DNA from 2 places in the Virgibacillus saliphilus genome. Region 1 is predicted to be linked to the other one. Evidence: riboswitches for the same ligand, from Rfam matches in the RefSeq annotation. Region 1 holds a riboswitch; the other holds the start of a gene.
The links. Region 1 has a riboswitch for FMN ahead of ribD (bifunctional diaminohydroxyphosphoribosylaminopyrimidine deaminase/5-amino-6-(5-phosphoribosylamino)uracil reductase RibD). Riboswitches for the same ligand answer to the same signal wherever they lie in the genome.
Positions count from the first base shown of each region.

Region 2: it holds a riboswitch for FMN, as region 1 does, so the genes downstream of both, KFZ56_RS13045 (ECF transporter S component) here and ribD (bifunctional diaminohydroxyphosphoribosylaminopyrimidine deaminase/5-amino-6-(5-phosphoribosylamino)uracil reductase RibD) in region 1, are expected to answer to the same signal.

Region 1 is NZ_JAGYHC010000001.1:1,289,450-1,304,425, reverse strand. Features, by position in the region: gene KFZ56_RS06405 (sodium-dependent transporter) at 1-510, shown strand, start outside; gene KFZ56_RS06400 (CoA-disulfide reductase) at 940-2,280, shown strand; gene KFZ56_RS06395 (hypothetical protein) at 2,893-3,564, opposite strand; gene KFZ56_RS06390 (C45 family autoproteolytic acyltransferase/hydrolase) at 3,782-4,834, opposite strand; gene KFZ56_RS06385 (hypothetical protein) at 4,916-5,485, opposite strand; partial or broken gene KFZ56_RS06380 (ABC-F family ATP-binding cassette domain-containing protein) at 5,556-7,432, opposite strand; gene ribH (6,7-dimethyl-8-ribityllumazine synthase) at 7,758-8,228, opposite strand; gene KFZ56_RS06370 (bifunctional 3,4-dihydroxy-2-butanone-4-phosphate synthase/GTP cyclohydrolase II) at 8,242-9,450, opposite strand; gene ribE (riboflavin synthase) at 9,484-10,092, opposite strand; gene ribD (bifunctional diaminohydroxyphosphoribosylaminopyrimidine deaminase/5-amino-6-(5-phosphoribosylamino)uracil reductase RibD) at 10,073-11,188, opposite strand; FMN riboswitch at 11,346-11,491, opposite strand; gene KFZ56_RS06355 (DmpA family aminopeptidase) at 11,806-12,792, shown strand; gene KFZ56_RS06350 (DUF4097 family beta strand repeat-containing protein) at 13,180-13,977, opposite strand; gene KFZ56_RS06345 (HAAS signaling domain-containing protein) at 13,970-14,530, opposite strand; gene KFZ56_RS06340 (PadR family transcriptional regulator) at 14,523-14,846, opposite strand.
Region 2 is NZ_JAGYHC010000001.1:2,679,675-2,694,650, reverse strand. Features, by position in the region: gene KFZ56_RS13050 (S8 family peptidase) at 1-4,357, shown strand, start outside; FMN riboswitch at 4,687-4,834, shown strand; partial or broken gene KFZ56_RS13045 (ECF transporter S component) at 5,001-5,584, shown strand; gene KFZ56_RS13040 (TraR/DksA C4-type zinc finger protein) at 5,861-6,226, opposite strand; gene KFZ56_RS13035 (hotdog fold thioesterase) at 6,242-6,628, opposite strand; partial or broken gene KFZ56_RS13030 (1,4-dihydroxy-2-naphthoate polyprenyltransferase) at 6,644-7,578, opposite strand; partial or broken gene KFZ56_RS13025 (isochorismate synthase) at 7,746-9,136, shown strand; gene menD (2-succinyl-5-enolpyruvyl-6-hydroxy-3-cyclohexene-1-carboxylic-acid synthase) at 9,136-10,875, shown strand; gene menH (2-succinyl-6-hydroxy-2,4-cyclohexadiene-1-carboxylate synthase) at 10,880-11,686, shown strand; gene menB (1,4-dihydroxy-2-naphthoyl-CoA synthase) at 11,715-12,533, shown strand; gene KFZ56_RS13005 (o-succinylbenzoate--CoA ligase) at 12,604-14,049, shown strand; gene KFZ56_RS13000 (trans-sulfuration enzyme family protein) at 14,267-14,976, shown strand, end outside.

The DNA of each region.
Region 1 (14,976 bases):
GGACTTGAGCCAACGGAAGGGCCGGGATTACTGTTCATGGTTTTACCGGAAGCATTTGCACAAATACCCTTTGGCGAGGTGTTCCTAAGTCTGTTTTTGCTGTTATTCTTGTTCGCGATACTGACATCTTCATTCAGCATGCTGGAAATTATTACTTCCGCTTTCACAGCGAATAAACAGCGTTCCCGCAAGAGCGTCGCTTCCATTGCTGGACTGATTGTTTTTATTGCGGCGATTCCAGCAGCATTGTCATCAAATGTCTTAGCTGATTTTACTATTTTCGGTTTAACCGTGTTTGATGCAACGGACTATCTCGTAAGTAATATCCTGCTCCCTGGCGGCTGTTTATTAATTGCTTTATTCATCGGTTTTCGAATGGATAAGACACTTATAAAAACGGAATTTTCCTATAGCAATACATTATCCCCCGGTCTCTATCAGGTATGGTTTCAAATTATGCGATGGCTCGTTCCTGTTACGATTATCATTGTGTTTCTGGGGTCAATATAGAAAGGCCCCTTTCGTATGTACCATTGCTTTTACATTGTCGCAGTGGATGTAAACTGCGACGTAGTTACCGTTTCCTATAAGTATCAGCTATAATCGCCGTTCGGGTGAGGAGGTGTGATATTTTGAATTGTGATTACCGGTACAATCTAGTGGCAGTAACCACACTAACCAGCGGAGGAAATACATGGAGACTCCTGCGGGAGCTAAAGGCTACGATGAGACTCCGCAGTGCTCACGTCACAAGGAGGCTCATCAGCCGCCTAAGGTGCGCGGAATGTGTTTCTGGAGCGGTATACTTGCTCTCAATCAGTGTTTGCTAAGGAATTGTCACTACGTCGCAATTTCTAGTTTTTATGTCAAATTGATAAAAGAGCGATAAGCAGATCCTGTTGGTTTAAAAATAGTATGTTAGAGAAAGGAGCGATTCAGATGGCTCAAAAGATTGTAATTGTCGGTGGAGTTGGTGGAGGGGCAACTGTTGCAGCGCAAATTCGCAGGAATGATAAAGCGTCAGAAATAGTAATGTTTGATAAAGGCGATCATATTTCTTTTTCAAACTGTGGAATGCCTTATTATATTGGGGAAGTCGTCGAAAGTAGAGATGACTTATTAACATCTACAGCTACATTTCGTGAAAAATATGATACCACCATAAGAACAAGAGCTGAAGTTACAAGTATTGATCGGCAAAATAAGCAAATTAAGGTAAGCGATGAATCAAGTATATACCATGAAACCTATGATAAACTAATTCTTGCACCAGGGGCATCGGCCGTTATCCCGGACGTGGAAGGTAGAAACAAGGCATGTATATTCACCATGCACACGATCCCGGATATGGATGAAATACACAGCTATATAAAAGCTAACCGACCAAAGACCGTCGCAATTATTGGCGCTGGTTTTATTGGCTTGGAAATGGTCGAAAACCTGCATGCCTTAGGACTAAAATGTACGATCATTGACAGATCTGACCAAGTAATGAAAATAGTCGACAAAAATATAGCTGCTATTATTGAAGATCACCTAAAGAAACAAGGCATCGAACTCATTTTAAACGACGGGTTGGCCGGTTATTCCAATGAAGGGAAAACAATTCAACTTACCAGTGGAAACACCCTGCAGGCAGATATGACGCTAATGGCAACAGGAGTGAAACCAAATACAAAGCTGGCTATGGATGCCTCTTTAAAGCTTGGAAATACAGGCGCTATTTCTGTAAATGAGTTTATGCAAACCATAGATCCGGACGTTTATGCGTTGGGCGATGCTGTTGAAACAAACGATTTAATCACACAAACCCCAACACATACAGCTCTCGCATGGCCCGCGCACAGACAAGCTTTTATAATCGCGAATCACCTAAGTGGTGGAAATATCCCATATAAAGGGACACTCGGATCGGCTATTTTAAAAGTGTTTAACCTAACTGTTGGTGCAACAGGGCATAATAGTGCCTCCTTGAAAAAGTTAGGGTATACGTTTAAAGCGTCTACATTACAAGCTTATTCTCATGCAGGATACTATCCTGGATCTGATAAGCTCTGGCTAAAAATTTTATTTGATGATAAAACTGGTACTCTGTACGGAGCGCATATCGTCGGATATGATGGAGTCGATAAACGACTTGCAGTGCTGACAACAGCCATCAAAGCCAGACTAACTGTATGGGATCTACCTGAATTGGAACTTGCTTATGCCCCTCCCTATTCCAGTCCAAAAGATCCGGTTAATATTCTCGGTTATAAAGCTTCAGCGATGATTGATTGAACAAAATCGTAGAAAGTTGGATTAATAAGCAAGGCTGTTTTCTAAAAGACTGTTGCTTCTGACACAAAAGATGTAAACTGCGACGTAATATGAAATACTCGTCGCCGTCCGGGATCGTTCCGGGCAGTCGCTTTTCGCGGGCACTGTCTCAGCCTCCTTGAGAAACCCACTCTGCGGGGTCTTCGGACACGTGCTGGGACTACGCGTAAATGCTCGTCCTACCAAAGACATTTGTTCCCGCAGGATTCGACTTGCCCTTCACTCACCCGGACTAGTGACAGCACAAAACTGTTTTGCTTTATTACATAAATAATATATAATAAGTTAATGCTAGCGGAGGAAACACATGTAGACTCCGACGGGAGCTAAAGGCTACGATGAGACGCCGAAGTGCGCTAGCACGAGGTGCTCATCAGCCCCCTAAGGTGCGCGGAATGTGTTTCCGTAGCGGTATCCCTACGCTCAACTATCATTAGAACGAGAACCTCCTCATAAAGTTACTTTCACTACGTCGCAGTTCATATCAACAACGAAGATTTAAAACCAACAATACGTACGAAAAGAGCCTAAATCAAAAATCCCAGCCATCGATGTCAGCTGGGATTTCCTTGCTTATAGATCTTCTTCAAACTGGTACACAAGCGTGAAATTATTTTCATCCAGTAGCTCTGCAACATGAACTCGCACCCCATGACCGAAGACAACTTCATCCTCTGTCATTGCAACAATCATTGCTTTTGTTTCATTAATGACATCAATATAGATATCGCCAACTACCGGTTTTAATGTATGATCTTTCTCCGATAAGTAAGATATGGATTCATCTTCAATTTGCTGTGATTCCGGCACCAAATTTTTATCACGATAAGCAATTTCTTGACTCGCATCTGACCTTCCAGGAACCATAACTACATACTCATTATGTTTTACACCATTATCTTTTGTTGTGACCACATTTCCATCTTCAACGTTTTCTACTTTCTCAATTTCATTAAGGGAGTAATGATCCAGAAAATCCGGCGTAGGTTTTGTAATTAAAATATAGTCTCCTGGCTCTGGCTTCTTATCCTTATTAATCGTATACCTTTTTCCATAAAAGATAAATGTATCGTTATGTTGAGGTCTATACAATTCAATTTCACTGGCTCTTGTTAAAAATTGCTGCATATCTTTCAAACGGTACAAGTGAATTGATTTTCTGAACACGGGCTTTACAGAATATACTTTGTGCAGTTCATTATTATAAAATACAAATTGCCCTTTTCTTACCTGATAAAGTTTCATTAAACTACCTCCTATATAACCTTGTGATTTTATAACTACATTTATTAGAAAAACTTGGCATACGCGGTCTTTAGCGAATGTCTTTATAAGATTTATGCAGTAAGGAATATACCTATACGCTCATAACTGCTAAGAGAGTCTTTATATAGACAGTTTCCCTTATTCGTATACGTTTTAAACCTTAAAATAAGCAGAAATTAGCTCTAATTATCCCAAATCATCGTACAACTTCATTCATGTGACCGAATGACAGATCCGTATCAACTTCCCCTAAGATCCGTTTTGTTGTAACTCGCTCTCCACGAAGCCATCTGTCAAAATCAAAAATAACCGGCTTACGGTCACCACCTAAGGCAAACCATGCTTTCTTTTGCTTTGGAAAATAAGCAGATGTATGAATAGTTCCTGCCCAATGCTTATATTTATCGGAAAAAATGCCTTTATCTGTATCATTCAACATTCGAAATGCACGGTATTCATCCGTAACCTTATCTTGCTGCTGCTTGATTGCTTGCATTCGTTTATAAGAATCATCTAAATGATGGCGATTTTCTTCTTTTAATACTTCGAAATGATTGGTACAAACATTTGACGTGCGTACTTCCACCCCTCTGGGTGTAGCTTCGATAACAAATGTTTCTTCATTTTCATCCAACACAATATAACTAAATGAGTGACGATGTGGTATTTCCTTCAAGAGCGAGATTGCCTCGGAGGCAGTGGCGCAGTTCTCCAGGACCATTCTACCGATCATATTACAGATAAAACCCTCACCGGGTTTTCTTCGATGGATAAAATTATAGCCCATTGCAAGCCCTTTTTCATTCATGCCATCCATTCGTCCTGTAATCCGCTGAGAAGGCCCAATAACGGCATACCCCTGATCATCCGGTTGAAAAATCGTATAACGTCCTTCATATGTTCTTGGATGGAAATCATAATTTCGGACCATATAATCAGATCCGGTAAAAATGGAACATCCACTCTTCACGTAGTCAAGTCGATATCCGCCGAATTCTTTTAAAACCTCTTCCATCGACATTTGCAGACCATCGCGTAAACCAATCAGCTCTTCCCAAATTCCCGGTGCAACCTTTTCAATCGCTTGTTTTACTTCATTTTCATGAATAGAAAAACGTTGCTTTCTAACCTTCCATTGCTTCCTGCGATTTGTTATTATCATAGAATCCTTTAATAATTCTCCCTGCATATAGCCAAAATCATAATGACTTCCCCGAAACTGTATAATATCGCTATATATTTGCTGCATGGATGTATCCCTCATTTTTCTTTTTCTACCCTTAGTTTAATCGATATGGAAGGAAATTGAAATGGAAGATCCAAAAGAATTTTATATTTTTCTTTCCGTTTTCTTTATTTTAAGGAAAAGCTTTGTCATCCACAGAGCGAGGAGGGAAACTGCTATATTGATAAACGACAAATACAAGAAATTCATCCCATTATGCATTCGCAATAAGTCAACAGTAGTGGATATGCCTCCAAACCCATACGCAAAAATAAAGGAAACCACTACAGTATAAAGGTAAAAATTTTTACCCTTATTGGTACAATATTGATATAGCAACATAAAAGTTATTGGAAGTATAACGGCCGTTACAGTAATCCCAGATGGGATAAATCCGATGATGGTATGCGGATGGATGAGATAATTTTCTGCGGTTAAAAAAATATCCACATTTAACCATAGCAAATGCACCGTATAACCAAAAAAAGAGATCTCGAATAACCTCTCCCTATCAACTGCAAAATAGAGAATAACAAATGGTATCACAACACTTACTAGGTTAAACCAAAAAAACCATGTACTCATACCCGAATAGAGATGCCAGTACTCCGAATAAGCGTTACTAAGTTGTTCCTTCAAATCATAAATTCGTTGATACAATTGGGTTTCACTCATAGGATATACCACCTAAATAAGATATTAATAGTAGCTTGTATCCATACCCTCAATCTTATTCAGGTAAATCCTATTTGTTTGCCAATTCCTCCACCATCAATGACAGCTCTTCCCAGCGCTCCATTTTCACTTCAAGTTCCGCTTCTTTCTTCTCCTGTTCGGCAAATAATTCCTGAACCTTTTCTGAATTACTGCCTGCTTCTGCAATCTCCTGCTGTAATGCTTCTATCTTTTCCTCAAGCTCCATGATCTGATCCTCAATCTGGTTCCACTCTTTTTGCTCATGGTAGGAGAGCTTTTTCTTCTGTTTTTTGGTCGTTGTTCCACTTTATCAGGCTTTGTTTGCTTCTCTGGAACCTCCTGGACCTCTTCTAAATATGCACTATAATTTCCAAAGTAACGCTTTACTTCACCATAACCTGTAAACACAAGCAACTGATCCACTACCCGATCCAAAAAGTAACGATCGTGGGATACCGTAATCACTACACCAGGGAATTGCTCCAAATAATCTTCCAGTACGCTTAGTGTTTGTGTATCCAAATCATTTGTTGGCTCATCCAAAAATAAAACATTTGGTTCCTCCATTAGTACTTTAAGCAAATACAAGCGTCGTTTTTCCCCGCCGGAAAGCCTGCGGATATACGTCCATTGTTCCGGTCTGGAAAATAAAAATCGCTCCAGCATCTGCTCAGCAGTAACCACTGATTGATCTTTCGTATGAACAACTTCAGCAACCTCTTTAATATAGTCAATGACCCGCATATTTCCGTCCAGTTCTTCCTCACCTTGGGTATAATAGCCAATTTTAACTGTTTCTCCTATTTTAACTTCACCTTGATCAGGGGTTATGCGCTCCGCCATTATATGGAGTAATGTCGTTTTCCCGGAACCATTTGGTCCAACAATTCCGATCCGATCATGTGGCACAACCAGATGACTAAAATGCTTCAACAGCGTCTTATTGTCATAGGATTTTTCAATAGCTTCCAACTCAATGACTTGTTTTCCTAAACGTGTAGATCCAACTTGAAAATCAACATCCTGCTTCTCCGTGTCAAAAGTAGTCTTCTTCATTTCAGAAACGCGGTCTATTCTTGCCTTTTGTTTTGTCCCTCTGGCTTTTACACCACGTTTTAACCAGGCAATTTCGCGTCTTAGCGTATTTTGATGCTTCTGCTCATTACTTGCTTCCAGCTCTTCACGCTCTGCCTTTTTTTCTAAAAATACTTCATAATTTCCTTCATAGACATATAAATTCCCCTTGTCCAGCTCGAAAATCTTATTGGTTACCCGATTTAAAAAGTATCTATCATGGGTAACGAGCAACAGAGAGCCTTTATATCCTTGCAAGAATTTCTCCAACCACTCGACCGTTTCATTATCCAAATGGTTGGTCGGCTCATCCAATATTAATAGATCCGCTGGTTGAATAAGCGCTTTTGCTATTGCCACACGCTTTCGCTGCCCGCCAGAAAGCTCCGAAACCCTTTTATCGAAACTTGTAATTCCTAGCTTCGTAAGCACCGTTTTTGCAGCGGTGTTCGCATCCCAAGCTTCATACTCGTCCATCTTTTGCTGCATTTTAAGCAAATAGGACTGGACATCGTCATTATTGGGGTTATTTTGCAAGTTGTAAAGTGCTCGCTCATAGTCACGCATGACCTGCATTATGGCAGAATTACCATAATAAATTTGTTCAATAACCGTTAAACTTCCATCAAGTTCCGGATCTTGAGGAAGATATTCAATATGGTAATCTTTTGGATGTTTAATCGTCCCCTTATCAGGTGTATCTTCGTGGGCTATTGCTTTTAAAAAACTGGACTTGCCCGTGCCATTAACACCAATTAGACCAATACGCTCCTGCGTCCCTATCGTACATGAAATATCATTAAATAAAATCTTTTCCCCATATGATTTATATAAATTTTCAATGGTAAGCATTTGATAAACCCTTCCTCACGCTTAAATTCAACAGCTAGTTATGTTTCTTTTTATTACTGATCCACGTTCTAACGGTGACAACGATTAAGAACAGAAGCCAAGACGTTACAATGTAAAATATTATTTGACTCACTGTATTCATATCAGAAAAAAAGAATGCCATCCCTGCCCAAATGACAGCTATAATAATACATTGTGCAACTAATAGTTTGATGGTAAACTCCCCCCGATTCAAATAGCCTTCCCATTAGTTTATCGTATTCATAGTAGATTTTCCATCGAAAAAGCCAGGAAAGGTAAACAACGTCGCTTTCCCGGCTTTTCTTTACGCCTCGATGATTTTTATCAGGTTTGCCATTTCAATGGCCGACACTGCTGCTTCTGCCCCTTTATTTCCAGCCTTCGTTCCTGCGCGTTCCACTGCTTGCTCAATTGTTTCTGTTGTAAGAATTCCAAAGATTACCGGCTTTTCAGATTGAACAGATGCATGGGATACGCCTTTTGCAGTTTCATTACATACATAGTCAAAATGCGGCGTTGACCCTCGGATTACCGTTCCTAATGTAATCACTGCATCATAGGTTGGATTGTTTGCCATTTTCCTGGCAATTAAAGGTATCTCAAATGCCCCCGGAACCCATGCAACATCTATATTATCATCCGTCAACCCATGTCTTTTCAGTGTCCCAACGGCGCCATCTAGTAATTTAGCAGTAATCAATTCATTGAATCTACCTACGACAACACCTATTTTCAAATTACTGCCGACCAGATTTCCTTCAAATGTTTTTCCCATTATCACTTTCCCCCTATTCGTGATGGAATGATAGTAAGTGTCCTAATTTCGCATATTTTGTTCTCATGTAGTTTTCATTTTCTTCCCACATATTTGTTTGTATGGGTAGACGTGATTGAATCGTTATCCCAAACGATTCCAGCGCTTTTACTTTTTCCGGGTTATTGGTTAAAAGGTGAATATTTTTTACTCCCAAATCCTTTAAAATTTGTGCACTAACATCATATTTTCGCAGGTCTGGTGCAAAGCCCAGCTGTTCATTGGCCTCTACTGTATCAAAGCCTTCATCCTGCAGTTTATAGGCACGGAGTTTGTTGATCAGTCCAATACCTCGCCCCTCTTGGCGCATATAAATGAGAACGCCCCGTCCAGCTTCTTCCATTTCTTTCAGTGCTTGATGGAGCTGCGGACCACAATCACAGCGATGGGATCCAAAAACATCTCCTGTAAGACACTCCGAATGAATCCGTGTCAGAATTGCCTCATCTGAATGAGAATCAATATCTCCTTTTACTAGCGCAATATGTTCTTTATCACCCTGGTCTTCTGTATAGCCGAATATTTTAAATGCCCCGAAGTCAGTCGGTAAAATGGTTTCTACTTCTCGCTTAATATGGTTTGATTTATTTTTTCGATAATCGATTAATGCTTCAATAGTTACCATTTTCAAATCAAATGCTTCCGCCATTTTCTTTAATTCAGGCACCCTCGCCATTTCACCATTATCTTTTATAATTTCGCAAATGACACTTGATGGAAATGCACCGCTTAGTGATGCTAAATCTACAGAAGCTTCCGTATGACCGGGCCGCCTCAAGACACCGCCTTCTTTTGCAATTAATGGGAAAACATGTCCTGGACGTTTAAAGTCTGTTGCCTCTACATCTGAATGGATGAGTGCTTGAATGGTTTGAGATCGATCGTTAGCACTAATTCCTGTTGTCGTATCCTTGTGATCGATCGATACGGTAAAAGCTGTACCAAATGGATCTGTTTCCTGACTTGTCATTAAAGACAGACCGAGTTTATCAGCCAGATCCGCTTTAATCGGTGTACACACAAGTCCTCTTGCATGTGTAATCATAAAGTTAATCATTTCCGGTGTTGCATATTGCGATAATGCAACTAAGTCACCTTCGTTTTCCCTATTCTCATCATCTACAACGATAACCGGTTTTCCTACTTGTAAATCTGATATAGCTTCTTCAATTGTATGAAACATAAGCTTCCCTTCTTTCACATAATAACTTCCTGATTAGATTTCGCGGTTGTCCTGCTGCTTCAGCATTTGCTGTATATATTTAGCGAGCATATCACATTCGATATTAACGATATCCCCTTCTCGTTTTTCACCCAATGTTGTCTCTGAGACAGTATGTGGGATTAATGATATCGTAAATGTATGCTTCTCCACATGAAAAATAGTCAAGCTAATTCCATCCACCGCTACCGACCCTTTTTTAATGAAAAGCGGGGTGAGTTCTTTCGCAATTTGAATATCATAATAAACCGCATTCTCCTGCTTTTCCTTTCGAATAATTCTTCCCGTATCATCTACATGACCGGAAACAAAATGGCCACCGAATCTACCATCTGCTGCCATGGCTCTTTCCAAATTCACCTTGGATCCTAACGTTAGTGCATTTAGGGAAGTGGATGTAATCGTCTCAGGCATCGCATCCACTTGAAAATGTTCCGAAGTGAAATCCGTAACAGTCAGACAAATGCCATTTACTGCTATACTATCTCCCGTACTTATATCAGCGATAACGTTATCAGATCCAATTTCTAGCTTAACAGCCTGATCAGATACATGTTCCATGCGTTTCACGATACCCACTTCTTCAATTATTCCTGTAAACATCGGATACTTCCTTTCTCGGTTCAGCGGTGACTTTCATATCTTCACCTATCATCTCGACCTGTTTTATCGTTAGTTCCGGAACTTCTGAAATGAGCCTAAATCCTTCCCCCATAAAAGAAGTCGGTGCATCAATTCCGCCAATTAACTTTGGGGCCATATACATAACCAACTGATTCATTCGCAGCTTTTTTAAAAAAGAACCATTAACCTCAGCTCCACCTTCTACTAAGACTGACATGATTTTTCGTTCCCCCAAAATGTCCAACACTGTATCTACATCGATCTGTTCTTCTTCCAGCTGTATAACATCTACCCAAGGTTTTTTCAAAAATGGGGCCATTTCTTTTTCCGTCACATGCTTCCCGGTAAAAATCCACGTAAGGGCTTCATTATCTGTAATTATATTGGCGTCCAACGGTGTTCTTAACTTGGTATCCAAAATGATGCGTACCGGATTTTTGCCCGTATGGGAAAGTCTTGTCGTAAGCTTCGGATTATCCGCAATTACAGTGTTGACCCCTATTAAAATCCCGTCATGCCTATGTCGATAGTGATGTACATCATGCCGCGCCTTTTCCCCTGTTATCCATTTGCTATCACCTGTTACGGTTGCTGTTTTTCCATCCAAGCTGACAGCAGCTTTTACGGTCACAAACGGAGTCTTGGTTTGGGTATAATGGAAAAATACGGCATTTACTACTTCAGCCTCCTTATGCAACACACCGAGATCAACGTTCACATTAGCTTCGCGAAGCTTTTGTATACCTTGACCTGCTACCTTTTCATTTGGATCAGCAACTGCAATAACCGCCCGTTTTACTCCTTTTTCAACAATCAAATCCGCACACGGTGGAGTTCTTCCATAATGGGCACATGGTTCAAGCGTGACATATATCGTTGCGCCTTGAGCGTTCTCCCCCGCCATTTGAAGTGCGTGAACTTCTGCATGAGCTTCCCCTGCTTTTAAATGTGCGCCAATTCCAACAATAGCACCGTCTTTCACAACAACTGCACCGACCGGGGGGTTCGGACTTGTCTGTCCCGATACTCCTTGAGCAAGTTGTAGTGCATAACGCATATAATCCTCATCATTCAAAACTATCTCTCCTCACGATGAAAAGGCCTCTGAATTCGCTTCAGAGACCTAGGTTAGAATTTTTAACAACAAGAAAAAGGTATATCTAACAATAATACATGGACACCATCATGAAAACCCATGCATTTTTCGATTAGAGACATACGCGTTGATTAAAAAATTCCTTCTCCCATCCAGACTGTAACTGTCGGTTCCGGAGTTTCACCAGATCCACCGCTTGGTTTTATAACCGTGCGGGTCGCGGACTAAGAATTTTATTTCATCACCGCCGATTGGGAATTTCACCCGACCCTGAAGGAACATTTATATTTCATTTACTACAGTATAGCACTGCATTCTTGGAAAACGCAAGGGACATGGGGACAGGTTCCTTGTCCCAGCACACAAAATAACAGGTAGAGCTCACGTACTGGTGACAGTTTGACATTTATTCACGGTGGCGATGTTTTATCAGCGGAACTGCATACTTTATCGGCGGTTGAGGAGCTTTTATCAGTGGAACCTCATATCTTATCAGCAGTTCGGATGCTTTTATCAGCGATTGACAGTATTGTATCAGCAGTTATAATATACATAACATTAATCAATCACAAACTATCCAATAAGGAGCTCAAGCGATGCCGCTTCCAACAGGAAATTCCAATTGCATTACTGATGTGCAGGACGTAAAAGTTGGACATGTCACATTATATGAAAAAGTCGACGATGCAACTACCATTTGTACAGGAGTCTCCGCCATCCTTCCACATGGCGGGGATCTTTTCAATCAAAAAACGCGCGCAGCCAGTGCTATCCTCAATGGCTATGGAAAAACGACAGGCCTTGTTCAAATGGGAGAACTGGGGCTATTAGAATCCCCAATCATGCTAACAAACACATTTAGTGTCGGGGCAGTGTGGCAAGGTGCCCTGCAATACATGATTGAGGAAAACAAGGAAATTGGCGATGCAACCAGTACAATCAATCTTGTTGTCGGTGAGTGCAATGATAGCTATCTTAATTCTATCCGGCATCAGGCTATTAAGCCCAAGCATGCTGTTCAAGCGATTACAGGTTCATCGAATAAACCTTCCTTAGAAGGTGCGGTTGGAGCTGGTACAGGAATGATCTGTTTTGGTTATAAAGGCGGAATCGGAACAGCATCACGCGAAGTAACTGCAGACGGAGAAGTCTATACAGTGGGTTGTCTCGTTTTAAGTAACTTTGGAAAACGAGAGCAAGCACTATTTGCAAATTGGGAGAAACGCGATGTCGATACACCTGATGGATCGATTATGCTAATCATAGCAACAGATGCCCCGCTTTACGATCGGCAGTTAAAGCGCCTTGCCAAGCGTTGCGCAGCTGGACTTGCGCGTACCGGAAGCCATATGGATAATGGCAGTGGCGATATTGCTATCGCGTTTTCCACTGCTAATACCTATGATCACAACAAAAAGGCTGCTATCGAATCCATATCATGTGTACGTGATGATCACCCATTAATGAACCAATTATTTCAAGCTGTTACCGAGGCAACGGAAGAAGCAATTATTCGCTCTCTCAAATATGCAGAAACGACAGAGGGGAGAAATGGGCGTGTTGTGGAAAAAGCTCCATTATAGAATTGGCATATCACTCCATAACCATTCAGCCTTTTCGTTGGGGGACAGCAGGGACAGGTCCCTCGTCCCAGCACAGCGAAAAACGATTGGGACTGGGACAAACGTGTTTCCTTAAAAAGACGAACATTATCAAACTTAGCGTAGGAAATATGCGGAGACTCCAGCGGGAGGAAAGGCATAGGTAAGACACCTAAAGCCACGGGTAGCAATCTTTTTTTGCGATGGAGTGCTGACCCACGAAGTCACTTGCAACACGACGCGCACAAGGGGGCTCACCAGCCGCCCTAAGATGCGCGAAGTATATTTTTAGAAGCGATGTATGTTCAGAATTTATTTGTTAAAAACATTTTTGTCCCAGTCCCATTGTCCCTCCTAATGACTGAAAGGCTACTTCTCTACCGTAATATCTCCATTATCCGTAGCTAATGTAATCTCGTTATCGCCATTCCCAGTTACAGTATCCCAGTCCGAATCGCCGAAGATGTTAATTTTTCCGTTATCTACGCGCACATCAAATACTGCATTTGTGGGTTCTTCTGCTGTCTGAATGGTAATACTCCCGTTATCTGTATAGAAATCAAGGTTTCGATCAAGCCCCTCCGTTACAAGAGAAATTGCTCCGTTATCTGTCTTGCTGTTGATGGCTCCATCTACATGATCCAATTTTATTTTTCCATTGTCAGATGTCACATTAACCATCCCAGCTGCAATATTAGCCATTGCAACTTCCCCGTTGTCTGTTGATACGTCAATAGCTTCTACCGTTAGATCATCTGCTTGAAAGCTTCCATTATCTATATCTACAAGTAACGATTCATACGCTTTTTCAGGAAGGTATACGGTCAGTGTCATAGGGCCTCCCCAATCAAGCTGGAATAGTTTTTCTTTTTGTTTCTTGGTTTCAATGGACAATGTATTATCATTTTCCTTCACAGCCAATTCCGTTTTATTATCGCTTGCTGTACTTCCTTCAAGCTCCACTCTTGCATTTGGTTCTTCCGTGGATTTCATGATTACTTTTTCATTATCTAGCCGAATATCAATAGCTGTTATATTATCTATATTCGCTTGTTTCGTCTCAGCAACTGCCGTCCGTTCATGAAAATTAAACGTAAAAATACTTCCTACTACACCAACGAGTATTAACAGTAGAGCAACAACCATTATTTTTTTCACATTACCCATGCTTCAAACCACCCTTCACAAGTTTCACATTGTAATTCAAATAACGCACAAATCCAGTAGAAATAAAACGAGTTGCATACACCATTCCAATTGCTAGCAATAAACCGAGACCCGCAAGTGCGATCGAGAAAAATAAATCAAAGTACTGAAATGAATCCGGATAAATGGCCAAATTAGCGACAACCATTAATGGAGTGGCAATGAATGCGACTGCAGACACCCAGCCTGTAAGTAAGACGACTACCAGTGCTATAAATGGTCCAAGCACAATGACTAAATTGAAGAATCCTAACCCAATGACGGCCCATACGGCTCGTAGAATATTACCTGTTGTGGAAACGTCGTCGACTTTCTCCAAATAATAGGTGGCCAATAATTCTTTTGCAATTTGATTAGGCGTTCCCAAATTATTGGCAATCTCCTCCTCAGTCTTTCCTTCTTCTTTCCCGATGGCAAAATGCTCCCGGAAATCGTTTAACATATCCAGTCGTTCTGCATCAGGTAATTTTTTTAATGCTACGTCCATCTTTTTTAAGAACTGCTCTTCATTCACCACGAACACCTTCCTTTATTAATTCATTCACACCAATCGAAAATTGTTGCCATTCCTTGATTAGTTTTTGAAGATAATCCCTTCCTTTATCTGTCAACCTGTAATATTTACGCGAAGGGCCTTCCTTGGATTCCTGTAAATATGTCGTGAAGTATTCTTCTGTTTTCAGCCTTCGAAGTAGCGGATATACAGAGCCTTCAGATATGGCAATCCGATCAGAAATTTTCTGTACAAGTTCATAACCGTACCGATCTTGTTTATCCAAAAGTGCCAGAACACATAGTTCTAATACACCTTTTTTGAATTGTATGTTCAAGATCAATCACACCTCATTTCATTTACACTACTGTTTATTAAACAGTACCTTAATTAATACTATACAACTAACTATTGTTTATTGCAAGGTACTATATAAAAAATTAAATCCATAAAAAACATACTAGGAT
Region 2 (14,976 bases), 1.4 Mb from region 1:
GTTTCGTATTGCAGCATCGTTTCTAATGACTTTTTCTTTAATAGCACCAGGAATGGCACATGCGGAAACAAACGATAAGTTACATCAATCTGTAAATGATTCTCAAAAGGTAGCACAAGCAAAGGTGACTGATCGTCTTCAGGAGGAGTTTAATGAAAACGATAAAGCAACATTTTTAATTAAATTTAATGAGAAGGCGGATACAGCGAAAATAGCTGAAGATGCGAAATTAAATGCGAATCAAGCAAATCTATCGGCGCAAAAACAAGAACATATACAGCGATCGGCTGTTGTATCTGAATTAAAATCAACTTCCATAACCTCACAGCAACAAGTAAAACAATACCTGGAACAAGAAGTTGAAAATGGGAATGTGGAAGATATCAAATCCTATTATATCGTTAATGGTATGGCGGTAACGGCTACACAAGAAGTTGCAGAAAAAGTCGCTGCCTTTGCGGAAGTTGAAAAAATTTTACCGAACGAAACGCGTGAATTGTTTACAACAGTCACAGAAGACGCGGAAACACCTGAATCCGAAATTGCAAATGTGGAGTGGAACGTGGAACGTGTAGGTGCTCCACAAGCCTGGGACATGGGTGCTGATGGTTCAGGGACGGTTGTAGCAAGTATCGATACAGGTGCCGAGTGGGATCATCCTGCATTGAAGGAAAAATATCGTGGTTACGACGCGCAGACGGATGAAGTCGATCATGATTTTAACTGGTATGATCCTGCAGATGGAGAAAGTGAACCTTATGATCCCCAAGGTCATGGTACACATGTGACAGGAACGATGGTAGGAAGTGAACCGGACGGATCGAATCAAGTCGGTGTAGCTCCAAGTGCTCAGTGGATTTCTGTTAAGGCATTTGGAGAAGATGGAACAGCAGCTGATGCAGATTTATTAGCAGCTGCAGAATGGATTTTAGCACCAATGGATGCAGAAGGGAATACGGATGTGGATATGGCTCCAGATGTCGTTAATAACTCATGGGGCGGCGGTCCCGGTCTTGATGAGTGGTATCGTGACGTTGTTCAGAACTGGAGAGCAGCGGATATCTTTCCGGAATTTTCGGCTGGAAATACAACACTTACCAATCCAGGGGGACCTGAGTCAATAGCAGTCCCGGCAAATTATCCGGAATCATTTGCTACTGGAGCAACAGACATCGATGACGTGGTTGCAGATTTTTCATTACGTGGGCCTTCCCCATATGATGAAGTGAAACCCGATATATCTGCTCCTGGTGTCAATATTCGGTCTACTGTACCTGGAGGCGGATATGAAGGTGGCTGGAATGGAACATCCATGGCCGGGCCTTCTGTAGCTGGTGTAGCAGCACTGTTAAAAGATGTGGATGCGAGTTTATCTATTGATGAGATGGAAGAAATTTTAACCTCTACTGCTAATGTATTGACGGATGACGAATATCCGGACGCTCCAAATAATGGATACGGATATGGATTAGTTAATGCCCATGATGCGGTAGCATCGCTTGTAGATGGACTTGGAACATTGGAAGGACAAGTTACAAAAGAAGGTGACGATACCGAAGCACCGACTTTTGAACATGAAGCTCCAGCAGAAACGTACGCTGGTATGGATATGGATTTAACCATTCAGGCTAGTGATAACGTCAGTGTCGCTACTGTGGCATTAAGCTATCAGGACAATGATGATGATTGGCAAACGGTAGAAGCCTCTCGAACCTCTGGTGATTTTACAGATGGCGAGTATATTGCGACTATTCCTGGGGAAGACATCGAAGGAGATTCTTTGACATATTACTGGACAGTGAAGGACTTCGGAGATAATGAAGTAACGAGCGATGAGTACAATGTGGTCGTTGAACAAGGTATTACAACAGGATATTTCGAAGACTTTGAATCTAGTCCGGCTGGTTGGACTTCATTTGGTGAAAACAACAACTGGGAATGGGGTGAGCCAACATCCGGACCTGGGGAAGCTGCATCCGGTGATAATGTGTATGCAACTAATCTGGATGGTGAATATGATAATAATGCCAATGCAACACTTATGATGCCGCCTATTGATCTGCCAGAAGGGGATACTTACTTGCAGTTTGAACAATGGCATGATTTGGAAGCCTATGAAACAGGTGGCGCATATGATTTTGGTCATGTTTTTGTATCAACAGATCAAGAGGAATGGACACAGCTTACTAGAATGCAAGGTCTAACAGATGGATGGGAAAGTGCAGAAGTAGATTTATCTGACTATAGTGGTGAAAGAATATATATTGGTTTCAATCTTACTTCTGATCTTAGTGTCACTAAAGATGGTTGGTATATTGATGATGTAGCGCTATCTGATGCACCGGAAAGCGATACTGTATCATTGGAGGTCGCTTCTGATAATAGTAAGACTGTTGGGTTGTTAAATGATCGTCTAACTGTGAACGCATTAACCACGGCAAACAATGAGCTTGGAGTAGAAAAAAGCGATGATAAAGCAGCTTTGAAAGAGAAAGTGAATCCAGCGGATATTGTGCCGGTAACGCCTAATGAAAACCCTCCGATTGAGGAAGAAGTCGTTAATCCGGCTGTTCTGCCTATAGGTGCACAGGTTAGTGTGCTTGAAACCGGTCGATCTGTAAATACAGATCCGGCTGATGGCACCTATTCTTTGCTTCATGGTGCAGGAGAATTTACAGTGAAAGCTGAAGCTTATGGATTTCATTCGGATGAACAGACCGTAACAATCGAGAATGATGAAACGACGGAAACGAATTTCACATTAGATGAAATTGATCAGTATACCGTAAGTGGAACAGTTACAGATGAAGCAACAGGTGAACCAATAGAGGGTGCTACTGTTCTACTTGCCGAAGACGCAAACATTGCCCCTGTAGAAACAGATGCAGACGGTAATTATGATCTATCTGCATACGAAGGAACGTACACATTACGTGTAATAGCAAGTGGTTATCATGCAACAGAGATGGAAGTTAACCTAGAAGAAGACGCGGAAGCAGATGTAGCACTTGAACCATTTTACACGGTTCCAGGTGGCGAAATCGGGTATGATGACGGTACGCCCGAAAATGCGCGCGCTTTCTACGATGCAGGAAATGGCTGGGCAGTGAAAATGTCCTTGCCAGAGGATGAAGAATCTGCTGTCGTAACCGATGGTGTATTTAAATTCTGGGATGAAGAGTTCCCGGTTCCTGGTGGAACGGAATTTGCGGTAGAAGTATGGGACGCGTCGGGTCCTAATGGAGATCCTGGTGAGAAAATCGCTGGTCCAATTGAAGCAGAAGCGGTACGTGATGCGGATGAATGGACAGTCGTTGACTTATCCGAGCATGGAATTACAGTGGATGGAGATTTCTATATGGTATATATTCAAACACAAGCCAATACAGAAGCTCCAGGGATGGCAACAGATGAAAATAGTCCAAATGCTGAGCGTAGCTATCAATTCGTTGATGGAGCATGGTCACCGTCCCCTGCTATAGAAGGAAACTATATGATCCGTGCTCGTGTCAGCTACGAGGCAGAGGAACCTGTTATTACCACACCAGCAGAAGATCTTATTACAAATGAAGCAGATCTTAGCGTAGAGGGTACCGCTTCACCTACAACCACTGTTCAATTGATGAATAATGGGGAAGAAGTTGGTACGCAAGAAATTGGAGATGATGGGGAGTTTTCGATACCAGCCGATTTAACAGAAGGTGAAAATGAACTTACAGCAGTATCTGTCATTGATGGGACTTCTATAGGAGAATCTGATCCTGTTACCGTAACGCTGGATACTGAAGAACCTGAATTAACCATCGATAATCCACAAGATGGGGAAAAATCGAATCAAGAAACAGTGACGGTTGAAGGAACTGTATCAGATTCTAACCTTGATTATGTGGAAGTAAACGGCCAAGAGGCAGATGTTTCAGATGGTACGTATTCCAAGCGAATTTTGCTGGATAACGGAGAAAATGAAATCGAAGTTGTTGCAGCGGATTTAGCTGGAAATAGTCAAACAGAGTCGGTTAGTCTTGAAGTGGACTTCACTGCACCTGATATAGCTAATCTGACACCAACGGAAGATGTATATATCAATGCTGGTGAAAGTGTGCATATCGAATTTGATAGTGAGCCAGGGCAAAGAGCCACATTCTTTATCCATATGCCGCTAACAAATGAACGAAACAGTGTTGCCAACGCGACAGAGCTTCCGATGATGGAAACGTCAGAAGGCCATTATGAAGGATGGTGGACAGGAACAAATATAGAGGCTGAAGGTGCTGTTATTGAGGTGAAAATTGTGGATGACTTTGGTAACGAAACACGCCAACAGGCAGAAGGTAATTTATTTATTAATGCAGAGTAATGATTTAATCGCTTATAGCTAATAATTTAGATCATATCTCGTTTAAAGGTGTAGAAGTGATCACTTCTGCACCTTTTCCTTTTGATTATTTTTAAATAGCATGTTGTTTTTGACACAAAAAATAGAAATTGCGACGTAGTGTGCCATAATCGCAACGCCGTAGCGGTGGGTTAACAAGCATACTTAGATACGTCGCAGTGTCATCAACGGAGGAGATTTAAAGGCGGCAAGACTGACAATAAGTCCTTTCTTTTAATTTGAAATAAATTACTTGCAAATGTGGCGAAATGATGTATAATACAAAGTAATAATAAAATAAATAATCGATTCCATATCTTCGGGGCAGGGTGAAATTCCCGACCGACGGTAAGGAGCTTGTAAGTGCTCTAAGTCCGTGACCCACAACGCATATTGCAATGTGGTTGACCTGGTGAAACTCCGGGACCGACAGTATAGTCTGGATGGGAGAAGATGTCGAGCCAATTATAGTACATTATGTGCTTTAATTTTCCTATGAATAATCTATTACCCTAAAGCCCCATTAGGCTTTAGGGTTTTTATATGTATTTTGTAAAATAGGAGAAAGGTTCATCCTTCATCGAACGAGATAGGAATCGATTAAAGATGAAGGAGGAGAATGATGATGCAAACAAAGAATATACAATCATCAAAGCTTTTAAGACTTATCATTCTAGCATTACTTGGAACTATTTCGCTGGTACTATTTTTCTTGAATTTCCCTTTGCCATTTTTACCTGCTTACTTAAAAATTGATTTTAGTGAGGTACCAGCATTGATTGCAGCACTTATATTTTCACCTGTTGCGGGAATTATTGTCGTAGCTATCAAAAATATTCTTTATTTTCTTGTTTCCGGAGCGGGTGATCCGATAGGGTAGCTGCAAATTTCTTAGCAGGACTTATGTTTGTTGTACCTGTTTCCTTGTTATACCATAAATTCAAAGGGGTAAAAAGTATTGTGTCCGGATTGGTAACAGGAACGGTTATTATGGCTGTCGGGATGAGCGTATTAAATTACTTTTTTGTTTTACCAGCATATGCATGGTTCATGGGCTGGGATATGACAGAACAGGTGAAATGGGTTTCCGTCATTGCAGGTGTACTGCCATTTAATATTGTTAAAGGGATTGTTGTAGGGTTACTGTTTGTTCCTCTATTTGTGAAAATGCGAAGTTGGATAGAACAGCAGCAAGCAAAGATAATATAAGATAGAATAAAGCTAATCCGTTTTGGGTTGGCTTTATTTTTGGATGAGGGCTTAGCGAGTGAAAGCTAGCAAAAAGTAGTCAGAACGGTACCCATATCAAATCGGGAGAGCACACGCCTTAAATAGGAGAGCCTCACATCAAATCGGGAGAGCCCACGGCTTAAATGGGAGAGCCCCATATCAAATCGGGAGAAATCAAACCAGAATGGTTCCTTTAGTCGATTGAAAACTTGTCTATTGTATAAAGTCCGCCCTCTTGTAAAAAGAGGGCGGACTTTATTCTTCTTCTTCCTCAACTAAATTTCGTGCTTCCGGACGGGCTTCTAATCGTTCCAGTGGTATCGGTTTACCTGATTTTTCACTTAGGCCATACGTGCCGTTTTCAATGCGTTCCAAGGCATCATCGATATCCTGAAGACGATCTTCTCGAATAAGGTTAATTCCGGCATCACGCTCCTGTTCAAATTGTTCTGTTCCTATATCACCTGGGTGGTTATCATAGTCCGCTAGTTCTTGTGTCTCATCGTTTGGGCTGGTTCCTTGATTTGACTCAATCTCTTCTTCATTTTCTTCTCTCCATTTTTGCAGGCGCCTTTTGAAATAGGTTATCTTTTCATCTGTCAGTTCCTCATGTTTGGCCATTTGAATCACCTTTCTTTATTTCCGTTTTGGAACGACTCTGATTGTACATCTTGATACAGATATAAGATTTTCCTGTTCATCCACTATTTTTATCTCCCAAACCATTGTTGTTTTTCCTATATGAAGAGGACTTGCCTTAGCTGTTACCATGCCGTTACGTTTGCTTTTTATATGATTCGCGTTAATTTCCATGCCGAATACACTTGATTCTTGCGTGTCGATATGTGCAGTTGCACCGATACTGGCGGCGGTTTCTGCAAGTGCTGCACTCGCTCCACCATGTAAAAAGCCTGCTGGTTGATGGGTTCGTTTATCAACAGGCATGGTCAAGACAACTAAATTTTTATCTAATGATACTACTTCAATCCCAAGCGCTTCGATGAGCGTATTTTCTATTGCCATTATAATAACTCCTTTTTACACAAACGCACTAATGAATAAAGATAGCCCAAGTAAAAAGCCATAGAATGTATTTGTTTTCCCTGTGGCGGCCATTGCAGGCATCATTTCAATTGGAGTCGTCTTGCCGCGGAATTTTTTAATAACCTCTACTGCTTTTTTAATACTAATACATGTGACAATCGACCATAATGGTAGTATTCCTGTTATAATGTAAACAGCTGTTAGACCATAAGACGTGATAAATAATGCTGCCAGGAAGGTAACGGCGTTTTTCCTGCCAAGTAAAATGGCGATTGTTTTACGACCGTTTTCCTTGTCACCATCCAAATCCCGAATGTTATTTGATAACATAATACTTCCAATGAAGATGGCTACCGGAATGGATACCCAGATAACATTTGCAGTTATTGTTTGTGTTTGGACAAAATAACTAATCCCTATAATGACAGTTCCCATCAGGAACCCGGAAAATAGTTCACCAAATGGTGTATATGCAATTGGGTAAGGCCCCCAGTATATAAATAACCGATTATCATACATACTAAACCAATGGCCGCAATCCACCAGCTGGATGCGATGCATATATATATGCCAAGTAAAATCGCGATACCGAAGAAAGTAAAGGCTAGATTTAATATTTTTTTCGGTTTGATACCATCTCGTACAATTGTACCACCGATGCCAACGGATTCCTCCGTATCCAGACCGCGAACAAAATCATAATATTCATTAAACATATTTGTTGCAGCTTGGATGAGCATGGATGCTATTAACATCGCAAGAAAGACGATTATATTGATAGAACCCTCTGTAAAAGCAAACATGGAACCCACAAAAACTGGTACAAATGAGGCTGTTAATGTATGTGGGCGCATAAGACGCCACCAAATTTGAAATCCTTCTTTTTCATTTAAAGCCTGCTTTACATTTATTTTATCTGTTGATTGCATTAGATGCTTCCCCCTGAAATATATCAATATCATTAATATAAGGAAATAGTTTAAACGTGTCAATTGTCGGAATGCGAAAAAAACAGTCCCTTTCCTTGAGAAACAAATAAAAAGAGAATAAAATAGAAATAAAGTTTGCCATCGTAAGTTTAACGGAGGTTTATCAGATGATTGAAACAAAGGAAAAACCAATAGAAGAATTAATAAATAAAGCAATGCAAGACATGCAACCTGATGAAGATTTTCAACTTGTCAGTATAACCAAAAAAATAACAGAGACGACTCCCCTCCATTTTTTTGAAGGGGCTAAGGAACTTCATAAAAATCGTATTTTCTGGGCAAGTACGAAAGATGACTTTTTTGTTGTTGGAATTGGGAAGGCATATGAAATGGCGACAAAGGCTGAGGCCCGTTTTGAAGAAACGGAAGCATTATGGAACCGTATATTAGCTAACGCAATCATTTACAATCCATATAAGGAAGCTGGCACTGGAATTACGGCACTGGGAGGTATGGCATTTGATCCGAAAAAAGATCAAACAACTTTATGGAAAAAGTTTAGCCCTAGCCAATTTATCGTGCCGGAATTTATGTTAACGAAAAATAATAATAACTATTATTTTACCATAAATGTGAAAGTAACTAGGGAGGATCATCCCGTTCAGATGGCAGCGGAAATAAATCAAATGGAAGCCAATCTTTTTAGGCATATTGCTAATCCTTCTGACCATGTAACAATCGAAGAAAAAATAGACATCGAACCAGATAAATGGAAAGAAACAGTTCGACAGGCGAGAGAACAAATTCGAGCAAATAAAGCAGATAAAATCGTCCTCGCACGCGAGATGCGTTTGAAATTTAATAAAAAAGCCGACATTGCAACCATTTTAGAAAAATTAATGGCTAAACAAGCTAACAGTTATATTTTTGCTTTTGAAAAGGGAGAGGACTGTTTCGTTGGTGCAAGCCCGGAGCGATTAGTGAAACTTGAAGGAGATGCCCTTTTATCGACATGTTTAGCTGGTACTGCACCAAGAGGGGAAACAAAAGAGGAAGATGTGAAAATTAGCCAGGAATTGCTTCATGACGTGAAAAATCGTCAGGAACATAATTTTGTCGTTCAAATGATCAAACAGGCTATGGCTAATTATTGCACGAAAGTTGATATACCAGAAGCACCAGTTATTTATCCGCTTCAGAATTTACAGCATTTATATACACCGGTAACAGCGCACTTGAAAAACGGATATAGCATCTTTGATATTATTAAACAGCTCCATCCAACACCTGCGCTTGGTGGTACACCGCGTGAGGAGTCGCTTGCATTTATCCGGAACCATGAGTTGTTGGACCGGGGCTGGTACGGGGCCCCTATTGGATGGCTGGATAGTAATCAAAATGGCGAATTTGCTGTTGCGATCCGCTCCGGACTTATACAAGGAGATGAAGCCTCTTTATTTGCCGGAGGGGGATTGTTAAAGATTCCAAGCCGGAAGCAGAATATGAGGAAACCATGATTAAATTTCAACCAATGCTTTCTGTTCTAGGAGAATACTAATGGATCATATAGAAGTTTTAACACGCTATACAGCTAATTTTATTGATGAACTTACCAAAAGTGGAATAACAGATGCAGTTATTTCACCAGGGTCGAGATCGACACCACTTGCATTAACAATTGCCGAACATGAACAGATAAAGTCGTGGATCATTCTTGATGAACGATCTGCGGCCTTCTTTGCACTTGGCATTGCCAAAGCAACAAAACGTCCGGTAGCACTTGTATGTACTTCCGGCACAGCAGCTGCTAATTATTTTCCTGCCATTGTTGAGGCGCATTATAGCAGGGTACCACTAATCGTTCTCACTGCAGATCGTCCACATGAACTACGTGATGTCGGTGCCCCACAAGCCATTGAACAGATAAAGTTATACGGGGACTATGTGAAGTGGTTTCATGAAATGGCACTGCCTGAGGCCACGCCTACTATGCTAGGTTATGTAAGGAGTAAAGCAGCGCGTGCTGTTTATGAGGCATGGGAAGGCAATCACGGACCCGTCCATTTAAATTTTCCATTTCGAGAACCACTTCATACGGATTTTTCACTGGAAAATGTTTGGGGCGTTCAGAGCGAGCGATCCCATCATCCAACATTTGTTGGTGAGAAGCGATTGCCAGAGAAACATACAAATCAAATTCTGGATCATTGGCGAAACAAGCATAAGGGCCTTATCGTTTGTGGTCCACAGGTAGATGAAGCTCTTGCAGCAGTTATTACGAAGCTTGCAGCAGCATGGGGATTGCCTATTCTTGCAGACCCTCTGTCTCAGCTTAGAGCAGGAGATCATGATAAGACGCATGTCATCGAAGGTTATGACGCCATACTAAGAAGTGAAGTAATTCGCGAATCTCTAAAACCGGACTTTATACTTCGTTTTGGTGCCATGCCTGTTTCGAAAGCCTATCTGTTCTACGCGAAAGAGCATAAGGACGCAATGCAATTTATTGTGGAAAATCATGCAGGATACCGGGAACCTACTGGTAATGCAAGTGAATTTATTTTCGCGGATCCCATGTTGCTTTGTGAAGAGCTTATTTCGAAATCGACAACGAGTCATGTTCATAATGAATGGTTGAAAACATGGCAAGAAATGAATAATGTGGCGAAGAGACATTTGCTTTCCGGGGTGGAAACACAAATCACCGAAGGAGAAGCTGTAAGCGGGCTGATGGAAGTTATTCCTGATAATAGCAACCTGTATGTTGGAAACAGCATGGCAGTTAGAGATGTGGATACCTTTTTCATGACAACAGAAAAGCGTATTTCTATACTTGCCAATCGTGGTGCGAACGGGATTGACGGCATGGTCTCAAGCGGACTAGGTGCAGCTACTCCGGGTAGACCGACAACTTTACTGCTCGGCGACCTATCATTTTTTCATGATATGAACGGCTTATTGGCAGCAAAACATTACAAGTTAAATCTTACCATTTTGTTAATCAACAATAATGGGGGAGGCATTTTTTCCTTCTTAGGTCAAGCAAATGATCCAAAGCATTTTGAAGCTTTATTCGGCACGCCTGTAGATATCGAGTTGGGACAAGCGGTTTCGATGTATGGTGGTAGTCACCAGATCGTTACCAATAAGTCCGAGCTTAAACATGCACTTTCAGCAAGCTACGGGCAGCAAGGTCTATCTGTCGTTGAGGTGCAAACGGAACGACGAGCAAATGCAGATTGGCATCGCGAAAAGTGGCAAGCAATTGAGCAGGAACTCCTTATAAAGGGGGAATGATTGATTGTATTTTTCAATTGATGATGCTTCCTATTGGTATGAAATACATGGAAAGCCTAAGGGTCCTTCTCTCGTCATGTTACACGGATTCACCGGAAGTACGTCCACGTGGAATGAATTTATCGCAAACTGGAAAAATGAGCTACGCATTATTACGATTGACTTACCTGGCCATGGTAAAACGACAACGCCATCACCAAAAACAATGGAACAATGTTGCGCGGATTTAGCAGCATTCGTTCAATATTTACAACTTAAAGAATTTCATTTGGCAGGTTATTCCATGGGTGGTAGAACGGCTTTATCCTTTGCGATAACTTACCCCTGGTATATCCAATCGTTAATGCTGGAAAGTGCTTCTCCGGGTTTAGACACCAAGTATGAACGTGATCAGCGGATGGCAAAAGACGAGCAGCTTGCACAAAAAATAGAAAACGAGGGTATGTCAGCCTTTGTTGATTTTTGGGAAAACATTCCGTTGTTTCAAACACAAAAGCATTTACCGCTCGATATACAAGCGAGCGTTCGACAAGAGCGATTAGCTCAATCCGCTCATGGTCTCGCACAATCGCTTCGCTACATGGGGACAGGGTCTCAATCCTCGTGGTGGAATGAGATGGAACATTTCCGTAAACCGGTTTTACTCATTACCGGCATATATGATGAAAAATTTCTTGCGATCAATAGACGAATGAATAATTGTCTTGGCACTAGTCATTTAGATATCATCGAAAATGCGGGACATGCTGTTCACGTCGAACAACCCAACATATTTGGTGAACGGCTGGCGAGTTTTATTTTTAGCCATTAGTAAGTATTTACACAAGGAGGAATTACGTATGACAACACAATGGGAACAAGCAAAAGCATATGAGGAAATAATTTATGAAAAACAGGATGGTATCGCCAAGGTGACGATCAACCGTCCGCAAAAGCGTAATGCATTCACACCGCTGACCGTCAATGAAATGATTGATGCGTTTGCTGATGCACGTGACGATTCGTCTGTTGGTGTCATTATTTTAGCCGGGGCTGGAGATAAAGCATTTTGTTCCGGTGGAGACCAATCGGTTCGTGGGCATGGCGGTTATGTTGGCGAGGATCAGGTTCCTCGTTTAAACGTTCTTGACTTACAACGTTTAATCCGTACCATACCGAAACCTGTCATTGCCATGGTCTCCGGTTATGCTATCGGCGGCGGACATGTATTGCATATTGTTTGTGATTTAACCATCGCAGCAGATAATGCCGTATTCGGGCAAACCGGACCAAAGGTAGGGAGCTTTGATGCCGGTTATGGTGCTGGATTATTGGCACGCATGGTTGGCCATAAGCGCGCACGTGAAATTTGGTATCTTTGCCGTCAATACAGCGCGGAAGAAGCCTATGACATGGGACTCGTCAATACCGTTGTTCCCGTAGATAAATTAGAAGAAGAAACGTTACAATGGTGCGAGGAAATGTTGGAAAAATCTCCTACTGCCTTACGATTCCTGAAAGCTTCGTTTAACGCAGATACGGATGGATTAGCTGGTCTACAACAAATGGGTGGAGATGCGACACTTCTTTATTATACAACCGATGAAGCAAAAGAAGGAAGAGACGCGTTTAAAGAAAAAAGAAAACCGGATTTCAAGCAGTTCCCACGCTTTCCGTGATTGATTTTTAAGAAAAACCTTTGCTCATCGCAGCAAAGGTTTTTATCTGACATGAATAGGAGGAATGACTATGTCGGAGAAGATCCCGCACTGGTTAACCAAACAAGCAAATCTCGCACCTGAGCAATTAGCGATTGAAACGGAAGATGAAGATCGAATAACCTTTTTAGAGCTGAAGGAAAGAAGCCAACGCTTTGCGAAAAAATTGGCGGGCATTGGTGTAACGAAGGATTCGCATGTTGGTATTTTTTCAACAAATAACGTATCCATGGTTATTGCTATCCATGCATTAAGCTATCTTGGTGCCGTTGCTGTGATGCTAAATATAAAATTAACAAAAGAGGAATTAAATTATCAACTGAGGGATGGAAAGGTTTCGATTCTATTAACGGATGATGAATCAGCGGTAACACAAATGGGGTTATCTGTTCCTGTAAAGCCATTTTCAGAAATGGACAGACTACCGGAATATGAAATCAACCTGAAAGAGGAAATCCATTTGGACGATGCCTTTACGATTATGTATACATCAGGAACAACAGGGTTTCCGAAAGGAGTTATCCACACGTATGGCAATCACTGGTGGAGTGCCATAGGGTCTGCCTTGAATCTTGGCATCAATAAGAAAGATAAGTGGCTTGCTGCATTACCCATTTTTCATGTAAGTGGCCTTTCGATTTTTCTTCGTAGTGTCATTTATGGAATACCTGTTTATTTACTGGAAAAATTCGATGAAAATACCGTTCATGAAGCAATCACTACCAAAGATGTAACGATCGTTTCTGTGGTAACCGTCATGTTATCTCGGCTTGTTACACGTCTTGGAGAAGGCCATTATCCTGCATCATTTCGTTGCATGCTTCTAGGCGGTGGCCCTGCACCAAGACCGCTATTAGAACAGGCGAAAGAGCGCAATATCCCTGTTTTTCAGTCGTACGGGATGACAGAAACAGCTTCGCAAATAGTAACATTGAGTCCAGAGGATGCTTTACGTAAAATTGGTTCAGCAGGAAAGCCATTAGTCCCGGCACAATTAAAGATCAATCATACGAATGAAGATATGGTCGGAGAAATTTATGTAAAAGGGCCAATGGTGACAAAAGGTTATTTTAATAATCAAGAAGCAACGGAGAAAACATTGTCAAATGGATGGTTGGCTACAGGTGATTTGGGTTACCTTGACGAGGAAGGTTTTTTATATGTAGCAGACCGAAGAAATGACCTTATTATTTCCGGTGGGGAAAATATCTACCCATCCGAAGTGGAAAGTGTCCTATCAAGGATGGAACAGATCAAAGAAATCGGGGTCGTCGGGAAAAAAGATGATACATGGGGGGAGACACCCGTAGCATGTATTGTAAAAAATAGTGCCGTAACAGAAGAAGAAATCATCGATTATGCGGTGAAATGTCTGGCCAAATACAAGGTACCAAAGCAAATTTATTTTATTGAAGAGCTACCACGGAACGCTTCCAATAAGTTGGTTAGAGAGCGTTTGTTGGATTTGGTGGAATAGTGGTGGAAAAGTGAGCGCATATTTTTTTAAAACAAACCTCTACGAATTGTCAGGAGGTTTGTTTTTTGGTCTAATTTATGATAATGAGTCTTATGTTATTATTTAAATAAGGGCATTTGTCCGATTAAAACGGTTATATGATATCATATGTTGGTATTTTTCTTTTTAGTGCGTTAAAGTAGATAGTATTATTATGAAAGATAAGGGAGAAGGCGAAATGACACAAAATTTTGATACAAGAGCAGTTCATCTATCCAATAAAGAAAAGAAATCATTTACAAGTAAGGTCACGCCAATCTACCAGACCTCTGCCTTTACGTTTACCGATCTTGATGATCTAGAAGAGTATTTTAACGGAGAGAATGATTATTTGTACACCCGGGTTGGTAATCCAAATCCAGATGAATTAGGCGAAGCAGTTGCACAGTTGGAAGGTGCCCGGCATGGTGTGGCGACTTCTTCAGGATTATCGGCAATTTTAGCAGGAGTATTGAGTGTTGCGAAAAATGGTGACCATATTGTTGCTTCTAAGGATATCTATGGTGGTACATATGAACTATTAGCAAATGATTTGCCGGATTTTGGGATTGAAGTTTCATTCGTTGATTTCACGAACCAGCAAAAAATCTCTAAAGCTATCAAATCTACTACGACACTGATTTATTCAGAATCTATCACGAATCCATTACTGCGGGTAGAGGATTTGTCCACATTAGTTGCTATTGCTAAGAACCATAATCTTTATACAATGGTTGATAATACGTTCGCAACCCCTTATTTCTGTACGCCATTTGAAGCGGGCGTTGACTTCGTTGTGCATAGTGCAACGAAATACATTGGCGGGCACAGTGATGTTACTGCAGGCGTGCTAGTTGGTAGGGAAGACCTGGTTGCCAAAGCGAAATCAAAAGTGGTTCATTTAGGCAG